2 regions of the Streptosporangium sp. G11 genome follow, and region 1 is predicted to be linked to the other one. Evidence: riboswitches for the same ligand, from Rfam matches in the RefSeq annotation. Region 1 holds a riboswitch; the other holds the start of a gene.
What was found. A riboswitch is a leader RNA that binds a small molecule or an ion and turns the genes downstream of it on or off. The one in region 1 is predicted to bind glycine.

Region 1 (14,040 bases):
CCGGGCCTGACGTCCGGCCCATGAACGCGGGGAACCTCCCGCCCTCCCGCTTCGGAGCCCCGGAACCTCCGGCTCCGAGGCTCCCGGAACACCGGCGCCTCACCCGGAGCGGGACCGGCCGCGGGCGAGGCGCCCGGCCGGGCCGTGCCCGCGCGGGCCCCGCCGGAGCACCCGCGCCACCGGGGACCGATGGGGCCGGTGAGACCCGCCGCGCCCGGTGACACCCCCAGCACGTCGAGACGCCGACAGAAAGCAGAAGGAGAGGCAGTCGTGGCCATACCCGCTATCACCCCCTATCCGATGCCCCGCGAGGACGAGATGCCCGTCAACCGCGTCTCCTGGACACCGGACGCCCGCCGGGCGGTGCTGCTCGTCCACGACATGCAGAACTACTTCGTGAACGCGTTCGCGCCGGGAACCTCGCCGATCGTGGAACTGGTCTCGGCGATCACCGGTCTTCGCGAGACGGCCTGGGAGCTGGGCGTCCCGGTGGTCTACTCGGCCCAGCCCGGCGGGCAGACCTCGGCCCAGCGAGGCCTGCTGGAGGACTTCTGGGGGGCCGGGGTCGGTGCCGACCCGAGCGCCCAGGAGATCGTCGCCGCGCTCACCCCCGGCCCGGACGACATCAGGCTCACCAAGTGGCGCTACAGCGCCTTCCACCGCACCCCGCTGCGCGCCCTGCTCGCCGAGCAGGGACGCGACCAGCTCATCGTCACCGGCATCTACGCCCACATCGGCTGCCTGATGACGGCCTGCGACGCCTTCATGGGTGATGTCGAGGTGTTCTTCGTCGCCGACGGGGTGGCCGACTTCTCCGCCGAGCACCACCGGATGGCCCAGACCTACGCGGCCGAGCGGTGCGCGGCGGTCCTGCCCGCCGTCCGCGTCCGGCGGCTGCTCGCCGCCTCGGCCGCGCACGCCGCCCGCTGAGCCGGAAGCCCGGCCGGGCTTTCGGCTCAGCGGGACCGGGCCCGCGGGCGAGGAACGGCGAAAGGAGCAGGCCGTCGCCGGAAAACCCGCGGGCGAGGACCGGCGGACGGAGCGGGCCGTCACCGGAGGGAAAACCCGCGAGGAGAGCCCCGCGCGAGGAACGGCGAAAGGACCGGCGGACGGAGCAGGCCGTTCCCGGAGGGAAACCCGCGAGGAGAGCCCCGCGGGTGAAGGTCAGGAGGTCAGCGGGCGGAGGCGGTGACCGGGCGCGGGACCCTGGGGATGCCGGTCAGCCGGTTCTGCTCGCGAAGGGTGCGCAGGCGGTTGACCTCGGCGGTCCACTCGGCGCCCTTCGGGGTGGCCCTGCCCTTGCGGCGGCGGATCCGGTCGTCGTACGACTTGATCCCGAACGTCGCGCGCTGGTTGGCCTCGGCCGCGCGCAGGGCCTCGGTGAGCGCCCTGTCGAAGGCCAGCCCGGCGGCCCGCAGCTCCTGCACGGGGGCCGCGGCGGCCTGCGCCCGGCGCACCTCGGCCTCCGCCTCGCGCGCCTTCTCCAGAAGCTCGGGGAAGCTCTTCCCGACCTCCTGGTCAGCGTGGTGACGAACCTCCGCCTCCCGGCTCACGCGCGGTCGGAAAAACGCCATCTTCTTCCCTCTCTCACCGGTCGCCGGGTCTCCTCCGGCAGATCACCGCTCGTAGCCTACGCGCTCCGCCCCCGCCCCACACACTCAGGGACCGGACCTCCCGCGAAGCGGCCCGGCCCACCGCGCGGCGGCGTCGCCGGCGAACGTTCCCTCCGTCCGGCGCGTCGTCCTTTACGCAGTAAGGTGAGCGGTGGCAGGATGCCACCCATGCCTGCCAAGCGACCGCCCGTCCCGCTCTCCAGGGAGCGCATCATCGACGCCGCCCTCCACATCGCCGACGGCCAGGGGCTCCGGCGCCTGACGATGCGGCGGCTGGGCGACGCGCTCCAGGTGGAGGCGATGGCCATCTACCACCACCTGCCACGCGGCAAGGACGCCCTCATGGACGCGCTGGCCGAGCACGTCACCACCGTCCACGCCGAGCCCGGCGAGAGCTGGCAGGAGAGCGCGAGGGCCTGGTGCCGGGCGAGCCGGGCCGCACTGAGGGAGCATCCCGGAGTGCTGGCCCTGGCCCTGACCAAGCCTCCGAGGGGCAGGGCGGCGATCGCGATCAGGGAGCAGACCGACCAGCTGGCCGAGGCGGGCCTGGCCGACGCGGCGGGGGCGGTACGGGCCCTTCGGGCCTACGTCTTCGGCGCCGTGGCGGTGGAGGTGCAGCAGTCGGGCTGGGCCGAGCCCTCGGGAGACGAGGACGAGCCCTGGCGTCCCCCCTCCAGGGGAGGCGGCGCCCCCGGGGCGGACACCGACTTCGAGCACGGCCTGGACGCACTCCTGACCGGGCTGGGCGCACGATGAACGCAGGGGGCCGGTAAGGGGTGGTCAGGGGGGTGCGGGAAACCCGTATCGGCGCACGTCAGCAACTTGTAACCGATCGTTTACCCGCTTGGCGGCGTGTTGCACTTGGTCGAATATCCTTATATGAGGCATGCTGTGTTATAGGTCACATCCCCTGATAAAGCCCTGACGGACTGACCCTCTACCAGTTCCTAAACAGTCCTAACGGGCTATGTCGCCGAGGTGCGATCGATCGCACACTTGATCTGCTTGATGTGCGGTCCTCGGTCTGTTAGGGGGCCGCATGGCCATATATCACAACATTCAGATGCTCGTCCCCGTCATACGTGGGAACGGAGACCCATCGGTGACGGTGCCGCCGGATGTCCGATGCCCACCCGTGCCCGGCGTGACCCGGGCGAGCCGACACGAGAGATCCGGAGGCACGCCGATGTGCCCGCACGAGCCGTCCTGTCCGTCCGCCGACGCGCTGGACCGCGAAGCCGCCCGCACCATGGCGGCCCACCCCGAGCAGGGCTGGAGCCTGCTCTGCAACGGTGTGGTGCTGTTCGACGACACCGGCGAGCTTCTCCCCGACGGTGCCGTCATCGAGCCGCACCGGCCACTGGCCGGCGTCGTCTGAGGACCGTCACACCCGACCGGTCACGCTGAGCGGGTGCGCCGGGCCAGGCCTCATCCTCGTGTCGAGCCACTCGGCGACCACCTCGCCCACCCTGGCGGGATTCCTCCCGAGGTCGTGACCCTCCCCCGGCAGCACCACCAGGCGCGCGGCATCCGCCGCCTCGGGCACGCCGAACGGGTCACGGTCTCCGTTCACCACCAGCACGTCCACACCCGCCGCGCGCAGCTCCCCGGCGCGTGACCGCTCCGGCTTCCCCGGCGGGTGCAGGGGGAACGCCAGCGCGACGACCGCGCGGGCCCCGACCCTCCCGGCCGTACGGCACGCGACCCTGGCCCCGTTGCTCCGCCCGCCCTGCGCCAGCGGCAGCCCCGGATAGCGCCCGCGCAGTCCGGTCACCAGCGTCTCCCACGCCTCGTCCTGCTTGACCGCCGACCCCGGCGCGCGGGCCCCGCGCACGCGAAACGGCTGGAGCACCCGCGCGACCGTCCCGCCGATCGCCGTCACGGCGTCCCGTACGGCCAGCAGGTCGGGGGCGTCCACTCCCCCGGCCGAACCGTGGGTGAGCACCAGCAGGAAGCGCGGGGCGGCCACCTCGTCGATCTCCACCAGAGCCGGGCCGTGCGGGGTCGTGATCTCCAGGGGCGGGGCCGCGCCCGCCGGGAGCCGGGATTCCGGCATGGCCCCCGGGGTGGAGGAGCCGGCGGGGGAAATGGACTCGGAGGTGGACACGGATCTCGTCCTAATGACTGATGCCTGGCGGCGGGACGGCGGGAACAATCGAAGCGTGCAGGACTATCAAGATATCCGCCAGGACATGCGCGCCACCGTCGAGGCCCGGCGCGACCTCGGCCCGGAGTACGAGACCGCCCTCATCGAGTCGTTCGTGTCACGCCTCGACGCGACCATCGCCCAGCGGGTGCGCGTCGAGATGCACGCCGCCGGGGTGCCCGGGGTCAAGCCGCGTAAGAGCACGAACTCCTCGATTCCGATCGCCCTCGGTTCGATGGGCATCGGGATCCCGCTCACCGGCATCGCGGCGCACACCTCCGGCACCGCCGGACTGCTGCTGGCCTGGGGCGGGATCGTCGCGATCAACTTCGCCCACGCCCTGAGCCGCTGGCGGGAGCGCGACTGACACCCGCCGGGCCCCACCCGGAACACCGCGGCCCGGCCCCGGAGGTTTCAGGGCCTTGGACATTCCAGGGCCTCAGAGGTCCCGGTCGAGGCGGAGGCGGACCTCTCCGGCGAGATCCTCGTCGGCGCTGTCCAGGCCGTAACGCCACACGCGCTCGGCGTCCTCGTCGCGCCCCCTGAGCGGGAGCGTGCGGGCCAGGAGCTCGATGGCCAGCGCGCCGGTCTCGACGTCGCCGCCCTCCTCGATCGCACCGGAGAACTCGGCGCAGGCCAGCTCCAGATGAGCGATGCCGAGCATCACCCGCAGCCTCGCCACCTCGGCCGCGTCGGGCACCGAGAGCGCCTCCAGGAGCACCTGGGCGGCCTCTCCCGGCTCCCCCTCCTCCAGGAGCGCCTCCGCCAGCCGCTGAGCGGCACGAGGAGCGATCTCCGGGTCGGCGGTGGCCAGCGCGTCGCGCAGCGACCGCTCGGCCTCCTCCTCGCTCGTGGCGAGCCTGGCGAGGGCCATGTGCGCCAGCGGGACGTAGGCGGGGTGGCCGACGCCCAGCGCGGCCTGCCAGGCGGCGCGGGCCTGGTCGGCCAGGTCCTCCCGCTCGAAGCTTCCCGCGAGCAGGCAGGCGGCCTGGGCGGCGAACTCGGGGTGCCCGGTCGCCAGCGCGGCGCGCGCGGCCGCGCGGGAGCCCGTCACGTCTCCGCTCTCCTCCAGCACCACCGCGAGACCCACCGCCGCCTGGGCCCGATCGGGCTCGGCGGGATCGGCGACCAGCTCGGCGAAGATCGTGGCTGCGCCCTCGAGATCGCCGGACTCGGCCAGTCTTCGCGCGGTGTCCAAGGGACGGGTGTCCACCTCAGGCATGCATGATCCTTCCGGATACGGAGACGCCCCGAGCCTAACGACTCGGGGCGCCGTCCGTCCTCCCGCATTCCCCGCGGATATCACGGTTCGCACGGCCTTTTGGGCCCCGGCGGGGCCCGGCGGGGATCAGTCCTCGTACGCCTCAAGGGGAGGGCAGGAACAGACCAGGTTGCGGTCGCCGTAGGCCTGGTCGATGCGGCGGACCGGCGACCAGTACTTGCCCTCGCGCACCGACGGCAGCGGATAGGCCGCCTCGGTGCGGGTGTAGGGGTGGCCCCACTCGTCGGCGACGAGGCTGTCGGCCGTGTGCGGGGCGTTGCGCAGCGGGTTGTCGGTCTTGTCGTACGCGCCGGAGGCGACCTTCTCGATCTCCTCGCGGATCGCGATCATCGCCTCGCAGAACCGGTCGAGCTCCGCCAGGTCCTCGCTCTCGGTCGGCTCGATCATCAGCGTGCCGGCCACCGGGAAGGACATGGTCGGGGCGTGGAAGCCGTAGTCGATGAGGCGCTTGGCCACGTCGTCGACCGTCACGCCGGTCTCCTTGGTGATCTGGCGCAGGTCCACGATGCACTCGTGGGCGACGAGGCCGCCGCGGCCGGTGTAGAGGACCGGGTAGTGGGGGCTGAGCCTGCGGGCCAGGTAGTTGGCCGACAGGATGGCCTGCTCGGTGGCCGCCTTCAGGCCGTCGGCGCCCATCATCCGGATGTAGGCCCAGGAGATGGGCAGGATGCCCGCGGAGCCGTACGGGGCGGCCGAGACCGGGCCCACCGCGCTGCCCTCGCGCAGCGGGTGACCGGGCAGGTAGTCGGCCAGGTGCGCGCGGACCGCGACAGGGCCGACGCCGGGGCCGCCGCCGCCGTGCGGGATGCAGAAGGTCTTGTGCAGGTTGAGGTGGGAGACGTCGGCCCCGAACTCCCCGGGCCTGGCCAGGCCGACCAGCGCGTTGAGGTTGGCGCCGTCGACGTAGACCTGGCCGCCGGCCTCGTGCACCAGCTCGCAGATCCGGACGATCGTCTCCTCGTACACGCCGTGCGTGGACGGGTAGGTCACCATGATCGCGGCAAGCTGGTCTCGGTGCTTGCCGATCTTCGCGACGAGGTCGTCGACGTCCACGTTTCCCTTGTCGTCGCAGGCGACGACGGCCACGCGCATACCCGCCATCACGGCGCTCGCGGCGTTGGTGCCGTGCGCGGACGAGGGGATCAGGCAGACGTCGCGGCCCGACTCGCCGCGCGCGGTGTGGTAGGCGCGGATCGCCAGAAGCCCGGCGAACTCGCCCTGGGAGCCGGCGTTCGGCTGGAGCGACACGGCGTCGTAGCCGGTGACCTCGGCCAGCCAGCGCTCCAGCTCCCCGATCAGCTCGATGTAGCCCGCGGCCTGGTCCTCGGGCGCGTAGGGGTGCAGCCCGGCGAACTCCGGCCAGGTGATCGGCTCCATCTCGGTGGTCGCGTTGAGCTTCATGGTGCAGGAGCCCAGCGGGATCATCGACCGGTCGAGCGCGATGTCCTTGTCCTGGAGCCTGCGCAGGTAGCGCAGCATGGCCGTCTCGGAGCGGTGGCTGTGGAAGACCGGGTGGGTCAGGTAGTCGCTGACGCGCGCCAGCGCGGCGGGCAGCGCGTCGTGGGCGGCGGCGTCGAGGTCGGCCAGCACGGTGCCGCTGACCTCGAAGGCGGCCAGGACCTGCTCCAGGTGGAGGAGCTCGGTCTTCTCGTCGCAGGTGACGCCCACGTGGTCGGCGTCGACCAGGCGCAGGTTGACGCCGTTGTCGCGGGCCGTGGCGACGATCCCCGCGGCGCGGCCGGGGACCCTGGCGAGCACGGTGTCGAAGAAGGTGTCGTGCACGATCTCGACGCCGCCCTGGCGCAGGCCCTCGGCGAGCACGACGGCGTGCCGGTGGGTGCGCCGGCCGATCCTGCGCAGGCCCTCGGGGCCGTGGTAGACGGCGTACATGCCGGCGATCACGGCGAGCAGCACCTGCGCGGTGCAGATGTTGCTGGTGGCCTTCTCGCGGCGGATGTGCTGCTCGCGGGTCTGCAGCGCGAGCCGGTACGCGGGGCGCTGGTCTGCGTCCTGGGAGACGCCGACCAGGCGGCCCGGCAGCTGGCGCTGGAGGCCGTCGCGGACCGCCATGTAGGCGGCGTGGGGGCCGCCGAAGCCGAGGGGGACGCCGAAGCGCTGCGAGGAGCCGACCGCGATGTCGGCGCCGAGCTCGCCGGGGGCGGCCAGCAGGGTGAGGGCCAGCAGGTCGGCGGCGGCGACCACCTGGGCGCCGCGCGCGTGGGCGGCGTCGGCGATGGCGCGGAAGTCGCGGACCCTGCCGCTGGCGCCGGGGTACTGCACGAGCACCCCGAAACACTCGGGGAGCTCGGCGGTGAAGTCGCTCTCGACCAGCTCGATGCCGAGCGGCTCGGCGCGGGTGCGCAGCACCGCCTTGGTCTGCGGCAGCGCGTCGGCGTCGACCACGAAGACCTTCGAGGGGACGCGGCCCGCGCGGCGGGCCAGCGTCATCGCCTCGGCGGCGGCGGTGGCCTCGTCCAGCAGGGAGGCCCCCGCGACGTCGAGGGCGGTCAGGTCGGAGACGACGGTCTGGAAGTTGATCAGGGCTTCCAGGCGGCCCTGGGAGATCTCCGGCTGGTAGGGCGTGTACGCGGTGTACCAGCCCGGGTTCTCCAGGAGGTTGCGGCGGATGACGCCCGGGGTGATCGTGTCGTGGTAGCCCAGACCGATCATCGAGGTGAGCACGGTGTTGCGACCGGCGAGGACCCGCAGCTCCGCGAGGGCCTCGGACTCCCCGGCCGCCGGGGGCAGGTTCAGCCGCCCCGAGGAACGGATCGCCTCGGGCACGGCCACCGCGACCAGGTCGGCGACGGAGGCGAATCCGACCGCCTCCAGCATGCGGGTCTGGCCGGCGTCGTCCGGCCCTATGTGGCGGGTCGCGAACGGCGGGGAGCTGAGCTCGCTGAGCGATGACAGGTCGGTCATTGGTGAAGCCTCCCGGGACGGGGTGGAGACCGGCGCTGGGCGCGGGCGTATGCCTGGTCTCCCCCTCTGTCATCACGACCGTCCTCACGCGTCGTGACCTGAGAGCTTCACCTGCCCTTGACGGGAGGCTTGCACCGTCGGTGAGTCGCGCCTGGCGAGCGCGCCTGCTTTCCAGAGTTGCCTCGTCCGTGCGGTACCGGGTGCCTGAGAGATTCCGGGGAGGTTGCTCCTTCGGCGCCCCGATCGCGGTCGGGGTCTCTCCCGCACAGGGTCAGTGGCAAGTCCGAGTTTACCCGGTTCGTCGTGCTCTGCGACGGCGGGCCAGCTCATCGGCCTGATGATCGCCTAAAGGGCCCTCGCCCGACTCCGCACGTTCGCCGGGCAGATCCGCGAGGGAGCCCTCCACCTCCTGCCACACCCGTCCCAGTGCTATGCCGAAGACTCCCTGACCGCCCTGGAGCAGGTCGATGACCTCGTTGGGCGAGGTGCACTCGTAAACGCTCACCCCGTCGCTCATCAGGGTGATCTGGGCCAGGTCGTTGACGCCCCTGTCGCGCAGGTGCTGCACGGCGATACGGATCTGCTGGAGGGAGACGCCGGTGTCGAGGAGTCGCTTGACGACCTTGAGGACCAGGATGTCGCGAAAGCCGTACAGCCGCTGGGAGCCGGAGCCGTGGGCGGCTCTCACGGTGGGCTCGACCAGGCCGGTGCGCGCCCAGTAGTCGAGTTGCCGGTAGGTGATGCCGGCCGCGGAACAGGCCGTGGGGCCCCTGTAGCCGATGTCGGCGGGCACCTTCACCGGTTGCCCGTCGAACAGCAGACCCTCTTCACCCGCGCGCTGACGTGCCGACTGGCGCCGTTCCGGGTCATCCTGATCGGCGTTTCTACCCTCGCCGCTGCTGACCGCCACGCGGACCTCCGGCTTTCTCTCATCCCACGGCCTGATCTGGGGGTTTACGCACGACCGCAGGTTTCACTTGCACCGTAGGACTGGGGCCAAGTCCAGTCAACGACCCCACTCGGCGCGTCGTGAAGCGTAAATGCACCGAAATTCCTACCCCGCGCGGCCGAAGTCCTCGGGCGTGATCGTGTCAAGGAACTCCCTGAACTTCTCCACCTCGTCCTCCTGGTCGTCGGGGATGATCACCCCCGCCTCCCGGACCACATCCTCACTCGCGAAGATACGTGCGCCGGTACGAAGTGCCAAGGCGATCGAGTCCGAGGGACGCGCGCTCACCTCGACCCCGTTGGAGAACACGAGATCCGCGAAGAAGATGCCGTCGCGCAGGGCGACGATGTTGACCGTGCTCAGCCGGACTCCGAGCCCCTCGAGCACGTCCCGGAACAGGTCATGGGTGAGCGGCCGGGGTGGTGGTTCCTCGGCCTGGGCCATGGCGATCGCCGTGGCCTCCGTCATGCCGATCCAGATAGGTAGGTAACGCTCCCCATGTGTCTCTTTCAGCAAGACGATCGGCTGGTTGGAGGGCATCTCAACTCGAACGCCCACGACCTCCATCTGCAACACGGGCTGCTCCGTCTTCGCTGGATTCCGACCGGTTTGTTCAACGTAACACTCGTGGGGGTACGAGTGCCTGGTCAGGTTCTCACCGGCCCAGGGCCCCACGAACGCCGGAACGCAGCAGCGAGGCGTGCAATTCCAGCAGCAGGCCGGAAATCTCCCTCGCCGTCTCGTCGGCCTGGTCGATCGCGCCCGGTCCGCGGCGGCGCAGCAGCGGGGCGACGGCCTGCTCCACCAGGCCCGCCTCGCGCTCGGCCGCGGCCTTGACCGCCCGCAGGTGGCGGGCGCGCAGGCCGAAGGCGGCCAGGGCTCCGACGCTGCGGGCCACGGCCAGCGCCTCGGCGTCGTAGTAGCGGGCCACCGCGGCCAGCAGGCCGTAGTCCTCCAGCTCGGCGAGGGTCTCCTCGTCGAGCTCGGCGGCGGCCAGCAGCTCCTCGCGGGTGAGCCTGATCTCGGGGGGCGCGTCGTCGGGGACGGCACGCGGCCGGGCGGCCGGACGCTCCTCGCGGTCGGCCGCCTCCAGATGATCCTTGATCACACGCAGCGGCAGGTAGCGGTCACGCTGCTCGCTGAGGATGTAACGGAGCCGCTCGACGTCGGCGTAGGTGAACTTGCGATAACCGGAGGGACTGCGCTCCGGCTCGATCAACCCCTCGCCCTCCAGGAAACGAATCTTGGAGATGCTGACGTCGGGGAACTCGCCCTGCAGGAGAGCGAGCACCTCCCCGATGCTCATGTGCGCACGAGCGGCCTGCGAGCTCATCATCCTCCAGCGGCACCGCGGGTGAGGAAGACGAGGCGGAACTTGCCGATCTGCACCTCGTCCCCGCCGTACAGCGGGACCTCCTCGATGCGCTCGCGGTTCACGTACGTGCCGTTCAGGCTGCCGACGTCGCGAACGGTGAAGACCCCGCCGCCGCGCCGGTAGAACTCCACGTGGCGGCGCGAGACCGTGATGTCGTCGAGGAAGATGTCACTCTCGGGATGGCGGCCCACGGTGGTGAGATCACTGTCGAGCAGGAATCGGCTGCCGGCGTTGGGACCGCGCATCGCGACCAGCAGCGCGGTGCCCGGGGGCAACTGCTCGACGGCCTGCCGTTCGGCGAGAAGCGTCTCACCTGTCTCCGCCTCGTAGGCCTCGATCCCGGAGAGGGAGATCGTCGATGTGCTGTCTCCGGGGGTCTCGGCTTTGGTAAGCGGCGACCCGCATCGTGAACAGAAACGGGCATCCTCAGGATTGGCATGACCGCACTGCGTGCAGTAGACGCTCGGCATCGATCGGCTCGGCCTCCTACCGCGAAGACGCGGCAACGGTGCTCAGTGATGCGCGCGCCTCGCTTCTTCGCTTCTCAAGGGTTTTCTCGGACTGCGAATGCCGCAACATACAGTGATGAGGCGCGAAGGTCAAGGCTGACGCTGAACCGCGGGTACGGTCGGTGACAAAGTTACAGTGGGGTACTGTCCCCGGTCCATGGCGCCGCGCTGTGTTTGTCGCAACCACTCGGCGTTTGTCGCGATCACTCGGCCAGAAACCCTCATCCGGCTCCTTTCCCGCCCGGCCCGCGGTTTCCCGCTCGCGGCCTCCCCGCCCGGCCCGGAGCCCTCTTTTCGGCTCTTTCCCCCTCACGCGGCCTCCGCCCGCCCGGGGCCCTCGCCCTTTACCGGATTCCCTGGATTCCCTGGGTTCCCCGCTCTCCCGCTTCCCCGTTCTCCCGCTTTCTCGCCGGGCTGGAGTTCTCATCCCCGCCCTTTCCCGCCCGGCCCGCGGTCCCGCTCGCGGCCTCCCCGCCCGGCCCGTGGTCCCCGCCCAGGGCCTCCCGCCGGGCCCCGGCTTCCAGAGCCTTCCCGCCCGGCCCGGAGCCCGCCGCTCAGGGCCTCCCACCCCGCGCCCGGGCCCGAGGGTTCACGGCCTCCTCTCGCGCCTCCTGCGGCACCGGCCGGGCCCGTCAGCCGCCCGCGGCCTCCTCGACCACCCGCGCCCAGTGCTCGATCAGGGTCTGCGCGGAGTCGACGTCGAACCCCTCGGCCCACAGGTGGGTGACCGCCTCCGTCGGGTCGGGCAGCACCAGGGTCCAGCTGCCGTCCTCGGCGACGACCCGCACCCCGTCGGTGGTGTCGATGCGGTAGTGCTCGGCGGCCTCGATGACCGAGCGCATCACCGCGCCCTTGGCCGCCCACGGGGTCGGCACGGTCCGGCGCAGCAGCTTGGCCTCGGGAATCCTGGCGTCGATCTGGCTGAGCGAGAGCCGGGTCCTGGCGACCAGGCCCAGCAGGCGCAGGAACACCGCCAGGCCGTCCACCGTGGGCCCGAACTCGGGCACGATGAAGCCGCCGCGCCCGTCGGCCGCGAAGATCATCTCTGGTCCTCTGGCGGCGGCGGTGAGCGCGTCGATCGCGGTGGAGGTCCACTCGGCCTGGACGCCGTGGAACCTGCAGACCTGCTCGGCCACCCGGGTGGTGGTGACCGGCAGCGCCACCCTGCCGCCGCGCCGCTCGGCGGCGACCAGGTCGAGCACCACCAGCAGGGCGCGCTCCTCGCTGATCAGCTGGCCCATCTCGTCCACCAGCGCGACCCGCTCCCCCACCGGGTCGAAGCGCACCCCGAAGGCCGCCCTGGAGGAGCTGACGAGCTCCGACAGGCGCTGCAGGTCGCGGCGGCGCTCGGCGAGCGTCTCGGTGGGCGAGGCGTCGTCCAGCCGGTTGTTGACGGTCAGCACGTCCACCCCGACCCGGCCCAGCAGGCTGGGCAGCACCAGGGAGGAGGTGCCTCCGGCGCAGTCGACCACGACCTTCATGTCGGCGTCGCGCACCCCGCTGATGTCGACCAGGCGCAGCAGCTCGTGCGTGTAGTCCTCCACCGCCCTGGCGGGGAAGCTCAGCTCGGCGATCTCCCCGGGGAAGGCACGGCGGAACTCCTGCCGGGAGAAGACCCGGTCCAGCTTGCGCTGGGCCGCCGGCGACAGGTCCGCGCCGTGCTCGTCCATGAAGACGATGTCGACGCTCTGCGGGTCGCCGGGCGTGGTGCGCAGCGCGATGCCGCCGACGGCGTTCTCCCTGGCGGTGTGGAAGCGGGCCACCGGGAGCGGGGACGCCTCCAGGTCGAGCACGTTGATCGCGCTGGCGTTCAGGGCGCTGATCACGGCCCGCTTCAGCGCCCGCGCGGCACGGGAGGAGTCGCGGGAGGTGATGACCGAGGCGCCCTTCTTCAGGGTGGTGGCGTAGGCGCTGGCCAGCCGTACGCACAGCTCGGGGGTGATCTCGACGTTGACCAGCCCCGAGACCCCCCGGGGGCCGAACAGGTTGCGCTGGGCGCGCGGCTCCCAGATGACGCTGTTGTTGATCACCGCCCCCGCCTCGATGGTCTTGAACGGGTAGATCTTGACGCCGGAGGAGATGTACGCCTCGGCCTCGATGATGCACTCGTCGCCGACGACGGCGCCCTCCTCGACCCTGGCGGCGGTCATCAGGTCGGTGTTCTTGCCGATCACGCAACCGCGCAGGTGGGCGCTGGGCCCGACGTAGACGTTGTCGTGGACGACCGCGCGGTGCAGGAAGGCGCCCTCCCTGACCACCGCGTTGCTGCCCAGCACCGTGTACTCGCGCAGCTCGGCCCCCGCCTCGACCTTGGCGTAGTCACCGATGTAGAGGGGGCCCTTGAGGACGGAGTCGGCGTCGATGGAGGCCCCCTCGGCCACCCAGATGCCCGGCGAGACCTCGAAGGCGTCGATCTCGACCTTGACCCGGCCCGACAGGACGTCGGCCTGGGCCTTGAGGTAGCTCTCGTGGGTGCCGACGTCCTCCCAGTAGCCGTCGGCCACGTAGCCGTACAGCGGGGCGCCGCGCTCCAGCAGTTTCGGGAACACGTCGCCCGACCAGTCGACGGACTCCCCGGACGCGATCTCGTCGAGGACCTCGGGCTCCATCACGTAGATGCCGGTGTTGGCGGTGTCGGAGAAGACCTGGCCCCAGGTCGGCTTCTCCAGGAAGCGCTCCACCCTGCCCTGGTCGTCGACGATGACGATGCCGAACTCCAGCGGGTTGGGGACACGCTTGAGCCCGATCGTGACCATCGCGTTGTTCTCGCGGTGGAAGCGGATCATGTCGGTCAGGTCGATGTCGGTCAGCGCGTCGCCGGAGATGACCAGGAACCGGTCGTCGCGGAGCCGGTCGGCGGCGTTCTTGACGCTGCCCGCGGTGCCGAGCGGCGTGTCCTCGGTGGCGTAGTACAGGCTCATGCCGAGCTCGTCGCCGTCGCCGAAGTAGTTGCGGACCAGGGCTGCCAGGAACTGCACGGTGACCACCGTCTCGGTGAAGCCGTGCCGCTTCAGGAGGCGAAGGACATGCTCCATGATCGGCCGATTGATCACGGGCAGGAGGGGCTTGGGCTGGTTCGCGGTCATCGGCCGGAGCCGTGTCCCCTCCCCGCCCGCCATGACGACGGCCTTCACGGATCACCTCTTAAGGCGTTTGGCCTCGCTTGTCAGCTGACGCACCTGTACCCAATACAGCACTCCGGACCACCAGTACAGGCCTGTGCCCCAGATGGCCAGGGACCAGC
Region 2 (14,040 bases), on a different contig from region 1:
GTCAGGATCAGCACCCGAGGCCCCCCGGCCGCCGAACAGATCAGCCGCGTCGCCTCCACCCCGTCCATGACCGGCATCCGCACGTCCATCAGCACCACGTCGACGGCGACCGTCTTCACCGTCTCCACCGCCACCGCCCCGTTACCCGCCTCCGCGACGACCTCGATACCGGGATGGGCGCCGAGAACCATCCGGAAACCGGTGCGCAGCAACTCCTGGTCGTCGACCAGCATCACCCGGATCACCTGGTCACCCACCGCACGCTCCGTCAAGCCGCCCGACCCGCCCCGGTATCGCCGATCGGCAACCGCGCCACCACCTGGAACCCGCCACCGGGAACGGGCCTCGCCTCCAGGCTCCCGCCGAACAGCGCGACCCGCTCCCGCATGCCGACCAGGCCGTGCCCGCCCTCGCGCTCCGGCGTCGCGGCACCGCGACCGTCGTCGGTCACCCGCAAGAGCAACTCCCGCACGCCGTACTCCATCTCGACCGTGGCCCTGCTGTCCGGACCGCCATGCTTGAGGGTATTGGTGAGCGCCTCCTGAACGATCCGGTAAACCGTCAGCTGCTCCCCCTCGGGAAGCTCCCGGGGAACGCCGGACACCCGCAACTCCACCGGCAACCCCGACTCCCGCACCTGCGCCACCAGACCGTCCAGCTGCGACAGGCTCGGCTGCGGAGCGTACTCCTCCTGGACACCGTCGGCCCGCAACACGCCCACCATCCGCCGCATCTCCGCCAGCGCCCTGCGCCCCGTGGCCGAGACCGCCTCCATCGCCCGGCGCGCCTGCTCGGGATCGCTGTCGATCGCGTACCCCGCACCGTCGGCCTGAACGATGATCACACTCACGTTGTGCGCGACCACGTCGTGCAGCTCACGGGCGATCCGCGCCCGCTCCGCGGCCGCCGCGAGCCTGGCCTGCTGATCACGCTCCCGCTCCGCCCGCTCGGCCCGCTCCTCCAGACCCTCCAGGTAACGGCGGCGGGTGTTCGCGTAGATCCCCGCCATCCAGATCGCCACCGCGAACGCCGAGGCCGTGGCGAAGGCACTCAGGTCAAGCCCCTGAGGCACCCGCCCGAACACCAGGAACAACCCCAGCTCCACCACCAGCCCCGCACCGACCGCCCAGCGCAGCGGGCGCCTCGACGCCACGCCGTACATGGCGACGAGCACGGAGACGTTGAAGAACAGGGTCTGCACCCCCAGGAGCCACTGGAGGAAGGAGGTCAGCGAGATGATCGCGAAGACCGCGACGGGACGCTCGCGCAACCAGAACAGCGGCACGAACAGCAGCAGCGTCAGCCCCGCGAACCCCCACAGCCCGAGCCTCTCCGCCCCCCAGGCCACCAGATCGATCACTCCGATGGTCCAGACGTTGAGCAGCGAGACCAGCAGGAACGGAGTCAGCCACAGGGCGTCCGTGATCCTGGGATGGCGCCCGCTCCAGGCGCGTAGTCTGCCGAACACAACACCACGATATGTATGCGCAGATCAGACCCCTTCCCCCTCAAGGTGGAACCCGGTGTACGACTCAGGTCGCACGCCGGGTCGCACATTCGGCACGGCTTACGCGGCCTTTACGGTCTCTGGGGCACCATGGTTTCCGGGAGCGCCCTCTGGGGTGAGTAAAGGGAGACAGTTTGTGGTGATCAGTCACAACGACGCCGGGTCGCGCGGCCACGAGGATGGCCGCGCGACCTGATGTTTTCCCCCCGCCGAACCGGACGGCGTCGCACCGGATAGCGCCATGCCGGACGGTTGTCATGCCGGATAGGCGCTGCCCCGCCCTCTCGGATGTTCCGGTGATCTAACCCGATCGCCCGCTGCCAGGGCGGATCCCCAGAATTCTTCATTCGGCGGTGAGCATCGTGCCGTCCCGGGCGACGCGGCCGGACGGGGCCGGGCCCTGTGCGGGCGACGTGCCAGGGCCGTTCCCCACGACGAAACCACGCGAACCCGTATCCCCATCCCCGCTCTCGCCCACCGCACCCGCCGCGGCGGCGCGGTCCTCTTCGAGGAAGGATTCGCGCAGTAATTGAATGGCTCTGCGTATGACCGCGGATCTCGACGCGAAGCGTCTTTCGCTCCGGCAATATTCTATGAAGAATGAATCCTGGGCCGATATCGTCACGCTGGTGTCTATTGATTTAATGTTGATCGGCTGGCTTTTAATTGTTTTGTAGGGCCGCCGGGATTCGAACCCGAACTGGCACGGACCTAAACCGTGTGTCTCTACCGTTGGACTACGGCCCCTTGATTTTCCGGCGAAATTCTCTGTTTGTGAATGGCGATTCGGGCAGAGAAAACGCAGGTTTTCTTTTCTGTTGTCCAGCCAGTCGCCGTTGATGTGGTCGACCTGCAGCGTCAATGCCCGGCCCAGCCAGGCGCCCTCGATCCTACATCCCGCGCAGCGGTACGGCATCCCGATCTCGATCAAGCTGCGCCTGAGCTGCCCCGGGTCCGGGCGCGGGCTGCCCTCCGGTCGCATGACGAGAACCTGTTCCGGGCGACGGCGTCGTGGTGAGGGCTTCCCCTTGTTGGGGGAGACCCTGCGAAAGTGCGACGTGTCGATTCCGAGGTGCTTCAGCCGGCGGCTGATGTGGGCGTGGTTGCCGCCCGCGATGGTGATGCCGAGGTGGCGTAGGACGTCGGCGATGCTGAGGGAGTTGGCCGCGGCCTCCGCCAGCATTTCGGGGGTGTATTTGTATTTGGTGAGCACGCCCCAAGGTTAGGTAATGGGGACGACAATTCTCGGGGCATGCTCACATCGCGTTAAATGGTGAAAAACAGGTATTAGTCGAGGCCGAGTTCGCGGCGGAGGCGGGCCACGTGGCCGGTCGCCTTCACGTTGTAGAGGGCCTTCTCGATCTTGCCGTCGGCGTCGATGACGAAGGTGGAGCGGATGACCCCGACGGTCGTCTTGCCGTACATCGTCTTCTCCCCGTACGCGTCGTAGGCCTTGTGGACCTCGAGGGAGGGGTCGGACAGGAGCGGGAAGGTCAGGGCGTCGTGCTCGACGAACTTGGCGAGCTTGGCCGGGGTGTCCTTCGAGACGCCGAGCACGGCGAATCCGGCCGAGGTCAGCGAGGCGAGGCTGTCGCGGAAGTCGCAGGCCTGCTTGGTGCAGCCCGGGGTCATCGCGGCGGGATAGAAGTAGAGGATGACGCGCTTGCCGCGGTGTGTCTCCAGCGACACGGTGGTGCCGTCGGCGGCGGGAAGCGTGAAGTCCGGGGCGGCGTCGCCCGGCTCAAGTTTCATGGTGTTCCTCCGAGGAATGGTTCCCCGGTCAACTTACCGGCCTGTCCGAAGTGCCGTGGGCGGGCAGGACCTGACAGACTGATCAATGTCAAGGAGTAGGGGAGGAGAGCCATGGCGGACACCGATCCCGCGGAGTTGGAACGGCAGATCGAGCGCACGCGCGCGGAGTTGGCCCAGACGGTGGACGCCATCGCGGACCGGGTGAACCCCAAGCGGGTCGCGGCGCGCGGTGTGGCGAAGGTCCGGGCGAACGCGGAGCATCTCGTCACCCAGGTCGGTGACCTGGTGGGCGTGACGGGGCCGAAGCCGGTCAAGCTCGCCGACGAGCCCGAGGATCTGTGGGCGGACGACCGGCCGGACCTGGCGCCGATCCTGATCGGAGTGGGGGCGGTGCTGGCGCTCGGCGCGGTGGTCATGCTGTGGCGGCGCCGTCGTCGCTGAGCGGGGTTCCGGATGCCGCCGGTGATCGGCCGGCGGCCCCGAATTGAGTAGGGGTTTACTCATGTGACCTTTTTCCTGTTCGCGGAACATCGCGAGTAGGTGAAAGGGAGGGGTAAATCCATGAAAAGCATCATTCGCGCCGCGATCGCGGTGGTGGCGACCACGGGTCTCATGCTGACGGTCGCTCCGGCCGCCTTCGCCGCGACACCGGCGTCCTCGGCGCGCGACTTCGACGACAGCTTCGAGCAGGAGTCCAGGAACGGCCTGGCCACGCTGGAGGCCGAGTACTCGGTCGAGGGTGACGAAGAGGACGACAACACGTTCAGGCTGGTGGGTGAGCTGTACGACGGTGACAGGCGCACCCTCCACCAGGGCGGTCGCTGCGCCTACGTCGAGGTCCAGATCATCTCGTCCGGTGACGAGGACTGGGACGTCGCCAAGCGCGACAGGCTGTGCAGCTACGACGACACCAAGCGTTTCCGCGTCACGGCGCACGACGTCAGCGAGGTGCGGGTCAAGACCTGCCAGGTCAAGTACAGGAGCTCGTCGACCTACAAGTGCAGCAGGTGGGAAGAGCTCGACCTGGGCTTCTGAGATCTCTCGAAGGCCAGGCCCCTCCGGGCGCGGGAGTACCGCAGGCCATCGTGCCCGGCGGAAGGGGCGGAGATGTGACAGGAACGGGCACTCGCCGGTGGAGCGGCGGGTGCCCGTTTCGCGTGCCTGGACCCGCTGCCGTGCCCCGGGCGCGGCAGCGGGTTGAAGGGGGATCGCCCCGCCGGAGGGACGGCGGCCCAGGCGGAGAACCGGTAAGGGGCCAGGCAGGACACCGGTGAGGGGGCCAGGCGAGGGACCGGTGAGGCGACCAGGCGAGGGGCCAGGTGAGGGACCTGTGAGGGGACCGGGCGAGGGAGTCGGGCAGGACGCCGGTAAGGGAGACGTTCAGAGGAAGGTGCGGCCCTCGCCTCGGTAGGTGGGGACCTCGTCCACCACCTCGTCCCCCTCGATCAGGTGCAGGCTCGCGAAGCGCTCGCAGAGCTCGCCCGCCTTGGCGTGCCGGAACCAGACCCGGTCACCGGCGCGCAGGTCCTCGGCGGCCTGCCCGATCAGGGGGGTCTGGACCTCTCCGGCTCCCTCGTCGGAGTCGTAGCGCAGCCCGCACGGCAGGTAGGGCTGGGGCAGGCGGTCGTCGCCGGGGGCGCCGGAGGCGGGGTAGCCGCCGCCGAGGACGGTGACGACGCCGGGGGCGGGGCGGCGTACGACGGGCAGGGCGAACAGGGCGGCGGGCCGGCCGGTGAATCCCCGGTAGAAGTCGAGCAGGCGGGGGTGGAAGAAGCCGGATCCGGCGGCGATCTCGGTGACGGCCCTCTCCTTGGCGGTCTTCTCGATGCTGCCGCTGCCGCCGCCGTTGACGAACTCCAGGTCGCTGATCTGGCGGACGGCCTGGACGATCCGGCCCCTGCGCGTGATCAGCTCGCGCCGGGACCGGGCCTGCATCAGGCGGATGGCCCGGCCGAAGGCGGGCTTGCCCGGAGGGTTGTCGCCGACTCCGGCGATCTGTCCCTCGTACGCCATCACGCCCACGAGCCGGAACCCGGGCCGTTTCGCGATCTCGGTGGCGAGGTCGGCGGCCTGGCCGGCCTCGCGGATGGGGGAGCGGCGGGCGCCCGCCCTGAACCGGCCGCCGAAGGCGAGGTAGCTCGCGTCGATGTCGAGGCAGAGCCGGATCTCGTGGCGGTCGCGGACTCCGGCGACGGCGGAGTCGACGAGGTCCAGGTGCTCGGCCCGGTCGACCATGATCGTGATCTCCCGTGCCGCGACGGGCCCGGCGGCCAGCTCGGCGAGCGCGGCGCGGTCGACGGTGGGGTACGCGACCAGCACGTCCCGCATCCCGGTGGAGACGAGCCAGAGGGCCTCGGGGAGGGTGAAGGCCATGATCCCGGTGAAGCCGTCCATGGCGAGGATCCGTTCGAGCACGGCCCGGGACCTGATGGACTTGCTGACGACCCTGATCGGCTTGCCGCCGGCCCGGCGGACCATTCCCTCGGCGTTGGCGCGCAGGGCGGGTAGGTCGAGGACGGCGAAGGGAGGGGCCAGATGCGCTGTGGCCCGGTCGTAGCGCTGGCGGTCGTCCATGTCCGCAGGATAACCCGGCTCCAACGAATATGAGCAGTATTCATATTGTTGGACGGGTGGTCAATGCTCCCGCCAGGAGGATCCCAAGATCGCGTAAGTGGGCGGTTGATCCCCGGCCCGGCCCTGCCGGAACGCGTACACATGACCGAATGACGACTACTCTCCAGGACATCCTGGCGGGCTCGGGAAACGGCGGCGGCACGGGGGCCACCACCGGAGGCTCGGGAGGCAGGGCGGCGGTCGAGCAGTTCCAGGACGTCCGCCGCAGGTCGGTGCGGTTGCTCAGGCCCGACAGGACCCCCGCCGGTGTTCTCGTGGCCCTGACGGTGTCCGCCGTGCTGGCGGTCTCGGCCTCGGTGACGGTGGGCCTGCTCATGGAGTCACCGGTCGCGCGCTCGTCCTACCGGTGGCTCGTCGACGGTGTCGGCGCGTGGAACTGGTCGGATCCCGCCACGTTCGCCGCCTCGACGCTCGCCATGGCGGTGGGTCTGGTGATGCTCGCTCTCGCCGCGCTGCCGGGGCGGACCCGGCTGGTGCCGCTGGAGTCGGGAGACCCGCACATGGTGATCGGCATCACCAGGTCCGGGCTGCGCCGCACGCTGCGGGAGGCCGCCGAGGCGGTGGACGAGGTGAACGGGGCGCGGGTCCGGCTCACGTCGCGGATCGTCGAGGTCACCGTGTTCACCGACGCCGAGCGGACCGGGCCGGTGCTGCGCCGGGTGGGCGCGGCGGTGGGCGACCGGCTGGCGGGCCTGGGCGCGATGTGCGCGGATGACGTCGTGGTGCGGCTGCGCAGGCGGGGGGCCTGATGAGGCCGTACCTGGGCAACCGGATCGGCCTGGCCGTCACCGGGGCGGTGCTGGTCTGTGCCGGGCTCTACGCCTTCCTGCGGGGACGCGGCGACATCCCCGGCCGGCCGCCCGGGGCCAGGCTCGTGCGCGGGGGGTTCCCCGGGTGGCTGGCCGCGCATCCGTGGCAGGGCTGGCTGGTCGCGCTGCTGCTGGCGGTTTCGGCCGTCCTGGCGACGCGGTGGCTGCTACACGCCGCGGGATGGGGGCGGCGGGGCAGGCGGACCGGGACGGGGACCGCCATGCTCGGCGTCGCTCTTAAAGAAGTCGAAGGGCTCACCCGTGTCCGCGTCAGGTACGTAAGGCACGAGCGGCTGCGAATCGGGGTGGGCTGCGCGCCCGCCACCGACGTCGGCAAGCTTGTGGCCCGGCTGAACAGGGACGCGGTGGGGAAGGTCCGACGGGCGCTCGGGGAGGTAGAACTCGGCGTGGCGGTCCGCCTGCACATCCGCCGCCGCTGACCCTCCGTACCCGGGCCGCTCGCCCGTCCCTCCGTACACCGGCCGTTCGACCGTCCCTCCGTACACGGACCGGTCGCCCGTCGCGCCGAGCACCGGCCGCTCCGTCGTGTCCCCGTACGCGGTGCCTCCGTAGGAGGTGGCCCGGTACGCCTGCCCGTCGTACGACCCGTGCGCCGTTTCCTGGACGGGGCTCGCGTACACCGGCCGCTCGGCCGTCGGGCCGTACGCCGGGTCGTCGTCGCCGGGTCCCTCGTAGGGAGGGTCCTCGTCCGGTTCCCCGGCCGCCGCCTCGGTCGTCTTCTCCTTGTGCCTGACCCCGAAGGCCAGCCCGGCGGCCAGGCAGACCAGCGGGAGGGCGGGGACGACATAGCGGTGGTCGAAGGCCGCGATGAAGGGCGGCAGGATCAGCAGCATGGTCCCCGCCGCCCAGGGCAGCAGCACCACGCCGCCGAGCCGCCGCAGCCGCGTCAGCACGCCGACCAGGCCGACCAGCAGGATCACCGCGAGGTACGGGCCCCGCACGAAGACGTACTCCTGGTAGCCGCGCAGCCAGCCCGCGTACGGCTCGGCCATCACCGGCGCTCCCGACGAGCCCTGGTAGGCCACGGTCAGCTGCTCGGCGGTCTTGCCCTGCGAGGCGGCCCCCGAGGAGAAGGGCCGCACGGTGTCGGGGAAGACGTAGGCGCTCTGCGGCCCGGGGGCCGGGTAGACGCGCCGGGTCCAGTCGAAGATGTGGGCCGCGTCCTCCATGCCCGCCCGGAGGAAGTCGAGCGGCTGGGCCATGATCGCCTGGGTGGCGAAGGTCCCCGCGAGCGCGTCGCGCTCCGCCCAGCTGCCCTTGACCTTGTTCAGCGGCGACTCGCCGTCCCAGATGTAGACGGGCGGCGCCTTACGCTGTCCCGGCGGCTCGACGGGGCACAGGGCCGCCTCGGGGCCGATCGGCCGGATCTGCGCGCAGTCGGCGAAGGTCATCGTCCGGGCCCAGAGGAAGGTGTTTCCCCTGGTCAGCGCGAAACTGCCGTGCTCGGCCCTGAACCAGGCCGCGTACGAGCCCAGGCCGATCGCGGCGGCCAGCGTCGCGGCGACGACCGCCCGCCACCCGGCACGGCGGATCACCATGCAGACCAGCGCCACGGCGATCAGCGGCAGCCCGATCGTGCGGGTGACGGTCGCCGCGGCCAGCAGTGCTCCGGCCAGCGCCGCGACCCACGCCGCGGGGCGCCGCCGCCACAGCAGCAGCGTGACCGCCAGCACCGCCAGGAACTGGAAGAGCAGGTCCGCCATGACGAGGTGTTCGAGCTGGATCTGGTAGGCGTCCAGCAGCACCGGCAGCGCGGCGAGCGTCGCGCCCCACCCCGGCAGCCCGCCCAGCCTGCGCAGCAGCAGGTAGACACAGACGGCCACGACCAGTCCGAGCAGGTGCTGCACCACGACCACCGCGGGGACGCTGGACAGCGGCTTGAGGATCCACAGGAACAGCGCGTAGCCCGCCGGGCGGGACTCCAGGGGCCGGGGGGCGAGCCCCGCGTTCAGGTAGACGAAGGAGTCGGCCCAGAACCACAGGGCGGGCCGGTAGCCGAGCATGGCGAGGACCCGCAGGAAGCCACCCGCCAGCAGGGCGGTCATGAAGAGCCAGTGCGACCCGAGGAAGCGGAGCATCCGCACGGGGCGGGAGGGGTTCGCGGAGCGCTGGGAGCGACGGGAACGGCTTGCCGGGTGCGTTCCCGTTACCACCGCGACCTCCCGAATCCCGCGCACATGGCCACCCAGCATAGGCGCGTGATCGGAGGCGCCTGCACGTGATGCGAAATTTGGTAGCGATCGAGTTATATGTCCCCAAGGACCCGCGGTTCGCCTCCCACGCGCCCGCGGGACCTCCGGCAGCCGGGGGCCCTCGACCCTGCCCGTCCGCCCAGGGGTCTCCGACGGCCGGGAGCCCTCGACCCTGCCCGTCCGCCCAGGGGTCTCCGACGGCCGGAAACCCCTGCCCGCCGAGGAACCCGGCAGCCGGGCCCCTCGGCCGTTCCGTCCCCGCTCAGCACTCGATGACGTTCACCGCGAGACCTCCCCGGCTGGTCTCCTTGTACTTGTCGAGCATGTCGCGGCCGGTGTCGCGCATCGTCTTGATGGCCTTGTCCAGCGAGACGAAGTGGCGGCCGTCGCCGCGCATCGCGATCCTGGCGGCGGCGATGGCCTTGATCGAGGCGACCGCGTTGCGCTCGATGCACGGGATCTGCACCAGGCCGCCGATGGGGTCGCAGGTCAGCCCCAGGTTGTGCTCGATGCCGATCTCGGCGGCGTTCTCGACCTGCTCGGGGGTCCCGCCCATCACCTCGGTGAGCCCGGCGGCGGCCATCGAGCAGGCCGAGCCGACCTCGCCCTGGCAGCCGACCTCGGCGCCGGAGATGGAGGCGTTCTCCTTGAACAGCACGCCGATCGCCCCCGCGGTCAGCAGGAAGCGGATCACGCCCTCGTCGTCGGAGTCCTTCGTGAAGCGGTCGTAGTAGGTGAGCACGGCCGGGATGATGCCCGCGGCGCCGTTGGTGGGCGCGGTGACGATGCGGCCTCCGGCGGCGTTCTCCTCGTTGACCGCGAGGGCGAACAGCGAGACCCAGTCCATCGTCTGCAGCGAGTCCTTCTCCGGCGACTCGCTGCGCAGCTGCCGATGGAGCTGGTGGGCGCGGCGGCGGACCTTCAGGCCGCCGGGCAGCACCCCCTCCTTGCCGATGCCGCGCCGCACGCACTCGCTCATGACCTGCCACAGGACGAGCAGCTGGGCGCGGATCTCGGCCTCGGTGCGGCCGAACGCCTGCTCGTTCTCCAGCATCAGCCCGGAGATCGACAGCCCGGTCTCCGCGCACTGGGCGAGCAGCTCCACGGCCGTGGTGAAGGGGTACGGCAGGACGGTGTCGTCGGGCTTGATCCGGTCGGCACCGGTGGCGTTCTCGTCGACGACGAAGCCGCCGCCCACCGAGTAGTAGACCTTCTCGCGGATCGTCTCGCCGGACTCGGACAGGGCGGCGAAGCGCATGCCGTTGGGGTGGCCGGGGAGCGAGATCTTGCGTTCGAAGACGAGGTCCTCGCCGATGACGAAGGGGATCTCGTGGGAGCCGTACAGGGAGATGGTGCCGGACTCGCGCATGGCGGCCAGCCGCCCGTCGACCGTGTCGACGTCGACAAGCTCGGGCTTCTCGCCGGACAGGCCGAGCAGCACGGCCTTGTCGCTGCCGTGGCCCTTGCCGGTCAGGCCCAGCGAGCCGTACAGGATGGCGCTCACCCGGGCGGTCTTCTCCAGGAGCCCGTCCTGATGAAGGCCGCGGGCGAACTTGTGGGCGGCGGCCATCGGTCCGCCGGTGTGCGAGCTGGACGGGCCGATTCCGATCTTGAAAAGATCGAAGACACTGATCGTCATCTGAATCCTTCCAGCGTGGACGGCCACGCGCGCCCAGGGACGCGCGTGACCGTGACGCGAGGGGGGAGAGGCTTAGGACTCACCCGAGGTGAGCGCGGCGTACTCCTCCGGCGACAGCAGGTCGTCGGCGGAGCCCTCAAGACGTACGCGGAACAGCCAGCCCTCACCGTAGGAGTCGCTGTTGACCAGCGAGGGGTTGTCCACGACGGCCTGGTTGATCTCCACGACCTCGCCGCTCACCGGCGCGAAGATGTCGCTCACCGACTTGGTCGACTCGACCTCGCCGACGGCGTCGCCGGCGGTGATCGTCGAACCGACCTCGGGGGTGATCTGCACGTAGACCACGTCGCCCAGCGCCTCGGCGGCGTAGGCGGTGATGCCGACGGTGAGGGTCAGGCCGTCATCGATGCCGGAGATCCACTCGTGTTCCTTGGTGTAGTGCAGGTCCTCGGGAATGCTGCTCATTTTTTCCTCCTGTAGAAAGGCAGTGCGACGACCTCGACCGGCTCGTGGCTGCCCCTGACGTCCACGGCCAGTCCCGACGACTGGCCGTTGTCCACGTAGGCCATGGCGATGGGCCTGCCCAGTGACTGGGAGGGCGCCCCGCTGGTGACCTCGCCGACGACCGTGCCGTCATCGGTGACCACCGGATACCCGTGCCTCGGCACCCTGCGGCCGGCCGAGATCAGGCCGACCAGGCGGCGGGACGGCGGGACGTCCCCGAGCGATTCGAGGGCGGCCCGGCCGACGAAGTCGCCTGGCTTGTCAAACCTCACCACACGGCCCAGCCCGGCGTCGAACGGGGTCAGATCGGCCGACAGCTCGTTGCCGTACAGCGGCATCCCGGCCTCCAGCCGGAGGGTGTCGCGGGCGGACAGGCCCGCGGGGATCAGGCCGTGCGGCGCGCCCGCCTCGGTGAGGGCGGCCCAGACCGGCTCTGCGTCCTCGGCCGCGACGAACAGCTCGAAGCCGTCCTCACCGGTGTATCCCGTACGGGCGACGAGGGCTTCGCGGCCCGCGACGACGGCGGGCAGGCCGGCGTAGTACTTGAGCCCGTCGAGGTCGGCGTCGGTGAGTGAGCCCAGGATCTCCGCGGAGCGCGGGCCCTGGACCGCGACCAGCGCGTATCGCTCGGAGCGGTCGTCCACCGCGGCGTCGAAGTCCTTGGCGCGGCCGGTCAGCTCGGCGGCCACCCGGGGGTAGTTGGAGGCGTTGGCGACGACCATGAACTCGGCGGGGGCCAGCCGGTAGACGATCAGGTCGTCCAGCACACCGCCCTCGGCGTCGACGATCATCGTGTAGCGGGCGCGGCCGGGCTCCAGGGCGGAGAGGTGGCCCACCAGGGCGTAATCGAGGGCCTCGGCGGCCTGCGGCCCGGTCACGAAGATCTCACCCATGTGGGAGAGGTCGAACAGGCCGGCCGCCTGGCGGACCGCGTTGTGCTCGGCCGACTCGCTGCCGTAGCGGAGCGGCATCAGCCAGCCCGCGAAGTCGGTCAGCGTCGCGCCGAGGGACTCGTGCACGCCGCGCAGCGGCGTAGGTCGGGACATGTGCGCACCTCAGACAAGGGACAGATGAGAGCATCCTCCCCCTCTGTCGTGGGTGCCTGAGAGTTTCATCCGGGTTTTACCGGACTTTCACCTTCGGCGAGGCCGTGGGACCTGCTTTCCAGAGGGCACCTACCCGCACGGTCCTTTGCCTTGAGAGGTTCGCGGGGAGGGCTTGCTCCTTCAGGGGTCCTGGCCTGGGTGTCAGGACGCTCTCCCGCACGGGATTCATCGGTGTCACCGGCCAGCCTAACCGCCCGCACCGGACGAGCGAAATCCCCTCGCGGTCCCGATCCGTGCCGGTCAGGGGGTGGCGTGCCGTACCAGCGCCTCGAACAGGGCCGACTCGTCGTCGGCCTCGGGGTGCCACTGGACGGCGAGGGCGAACGGGTGGTCGTCCAGTTCCACGGCCTCGACCGTGCCGTCCTCGGCGTGGGCGGTCACGGTCAGGCCCTCGGCCAGCCGGTCGAGGGCCTGGTGGTGGTAGTGGGCCACGTCCACGGTCTCGGTCCCGAAGATCTTCGAGGTGTGGCTGCCGGGGGCGAGCCGCACCGGCATCCTGCCGTAGTGGCCGGGGGCCGGGGCGTGCCCCGGATGGCCCACCACGTCGGGCAGGTGCTGGTGGAGGCTGCCGCCCAGCGAGACGTTCAGGATCTGCATGCCCCGGCAGATCCCCAGGAAGGGCAGGCCCCGCTCCAGCGCCGCCCGGACCAGCCCCAGCTCGGCGTCGTCGCGGAACGGCCGCACGTGGCCGGTCCGCTCGTGCGGCTCCTGCCCGTACCGCTCCGGGCCGACGTCCCCGCCACCGGCCAGGATCAGCCCGTCCAGGCGCCCCGCCAGTGCCGCGGGGTCGCCCGCGGGGGGCAGGATCACCGGCTGCCCGCCCGCGCGGGCCACGTGGTCGACGTAGTCGTAGGGCAGGAGCGCGGTGGTCGTCTCCCAGACGGTGAACCGCGCGGGCTCGACGTAACAGGTGATGCCGATGACGGGACGGGACATGATCTCCTGTTTCGCCGCGCTTCCACCGATGTCCTGGCACCGCGTCCTGCGCACGGTGTCCTGGCAGCGTTTGCCTACGCCGCACGTTACCGGCCGCGGCGAGGGGACGTGCCGCCGGGGACGGGTGGACGCCGTTTCTCTCATGTTCCGCCGGCCGTGGTCGCGGGCGCCGCCTCTCGCGACGCCCGCGACCCGGGCTACTCGGCGCGGATGTTGTCGAGGTGGAACGTGCCGGGACCGGCCCAGGTGAAGACGGCGCGGACGTCGGCCAGATCCTCGGGCGCGCATGACAGCCCGGAGAGCAGGTCGGTCTCCACCGTGGCCGTGGTGGCGGGGTTCTGGTAGCCCCACGTCGACTGACACCAGGTGTGCCCGGGGCCGGTCTGGAAGGCGACGCTGGTGGAGGTGCCCGCGGCGTCGCTGCGCAGGTCGAGCTTGAGCGTTCCCTTGGCCGACAGGTCGACCGGTTCGGCGAAGGCGGCGCCGAACCAGCCGCCGCCGGTGGCGTCGACGCGGAGGCTGTGGGTGCCGTCACCGGCGAACTCGTCGGAGTGAGCCACGGAACCGGCGTCGCTCTGCCAGGAGGCGGGAGCCCAGCCCTGCACTCCCTCCTCGAAGGAGAACAGTTTGATCGCGGCCCCCGCGTCGGGCTTGACGGTCACGGTGATCTCGGCGGTGTTGGAGAGCCGCAGCAGGGTGTCGCGCACGGTGTAGGTGGCGGTCGCCCGGCCGCTGAAGCCGTCGGCGGGGGTGAAGGTGACCTCGCCGGAGGCCGCGGCGAAGGTGCCCTTGGCGGTGGCGAGGGTGTCCTGCCGGCCGGCCGTGACGGGGTCGAGGTCGAGGCTGCCGGGACGGATCCCGGCCGCGTAGGCGATGCCGTTGGCGGTCGCGTCCACGGTGACGGCCGTGCCGTAGGAGGTGACGGCGGCGTCGTGGTCGG

Region 2: another riboswitch for glycine. It lies ahead of gcvT (glycine cleavage system aminomethyltransferase GcvT); the one in region 1 lies ahead of gcvP (aminomethyl-transferring glycine dehydrogenase).

Annotation. Positions count from the first base shown of each region.
Region 1 is NZ_JBPJUQ010000030.1:31,057-45,096, reverse strand. Features, by position in the region: gene ACSDR0_RS25845 (isochorismatase family protein) at 271-930, shown strand; gene ACSDR0_RS25840 (hypothetical protein) at 1,173-1,574, opposite strand; gene ACSDR0_RS25835 (TetR/AcrR family transcriptional regulator C-terminal domain-containing protein) at 1,782-2,369, shown strand; gene ACSDR0_RS25830 (DUF5999 family protein) at 2,800-2,991, shown strand; gene ACSDR0_RS25825 (alpha/beta hydrolase family protein) at 2,998-3,669, opposite strand; gene ACSDR0_RS25820 (hypothetical protein) at 3,776-4,126, shown strand; gene ACSDR0_RS25815 (tetratricopeptide repeat protein) at 4,199-4,981, opposite strand; gene gcvP (aminomethyl-transferring glycine dehydrogenase) at 5,108-7,963, opposite strand; glycine riboswitch at 8,145-8,237, opposite strand; gene ACSDR0_RS25805 (MerR family transcriptional regulator) at 8,253-8,873, opposite strand; gene ACSDR0_RS25800 (bifunctional nuclease family protein) at 9,018-9,488, opposite strand; gene ftsR (transcriptional regulator FtsR) at 9,568-10,218, opposite strand; gene ACSDR0_RS25790 (FHA domain-containing protein) at 10,245-10,757, opposite strand; gene ACSDR0_RS25785 (sugar phosphate nucleotidyltransferase) at 11,429-13,930, opposite strand; gene ACSDR0_RS25780 (CDP-alcohol phosphatidyltransferase family protein) at 13,934-14,040, opposite strand, start outside.
Region 2 is NZ_JBPJUQ010000008.1:289-14,328, reverse strand. Features, by position in the region: gene ACSDR0_RS10660 (response regulator) at 1-245, opposite strand, end outside; gene ACSDR0_RS10655 (sensor histidine kinase) at 269-1,468, opposite strand; tRNA gene ACSDR0_RS10650 (tRNA-Leu) at 2,182-2,254, opposite strand; gene bcp (thioredoxin-dependent thiol peroxidase) at 2,795-3,259, opposite strand; gene ACSDR0_RS10640 (DUF3618 domain-containing protein) at 3,371-3,700, shown strand; gene ACSDR0_RS10635 (hypothetical protein) at 3,821-4,294, shown strand; gene ACSDR0_RS10630 (amino acid deaminase/aldolase) at 4,640-5,833, opposite strand; gene ACSDR0_RS10625 (DUF6286 domain-containing protein) at 5,983-6,642, shown strand; gene ACSDR0_RS10620 (hypothetical protein) at 6,870-8,876, opposite strand; gene ACSDR0_RS10615 (L-serine ammonia-lyase) at 9,178-10,554, opposite strand; gene gcvH (glycine cleavage system protein GcvH) at 10,627-11,019, opposite strand; gene gcvT (glycine cleavage system aminomethyltransferase GcvT) at 11,016-12,104, opposite strand; glycine riboswitch at 12,138-12,232, opposite strand; glycine riboswitch at 12,233-12,331, opposite strand; gene ACSDR0_RS10600 (gamma-glutamyl-gamma-aminobutyrate hydrolase family protein) at 12,405-13,100, opposite strand; gene ACSDR0_RS10595 (Ig-like domain-containing protein) at 13,298-14,040, opposite strand, start outside.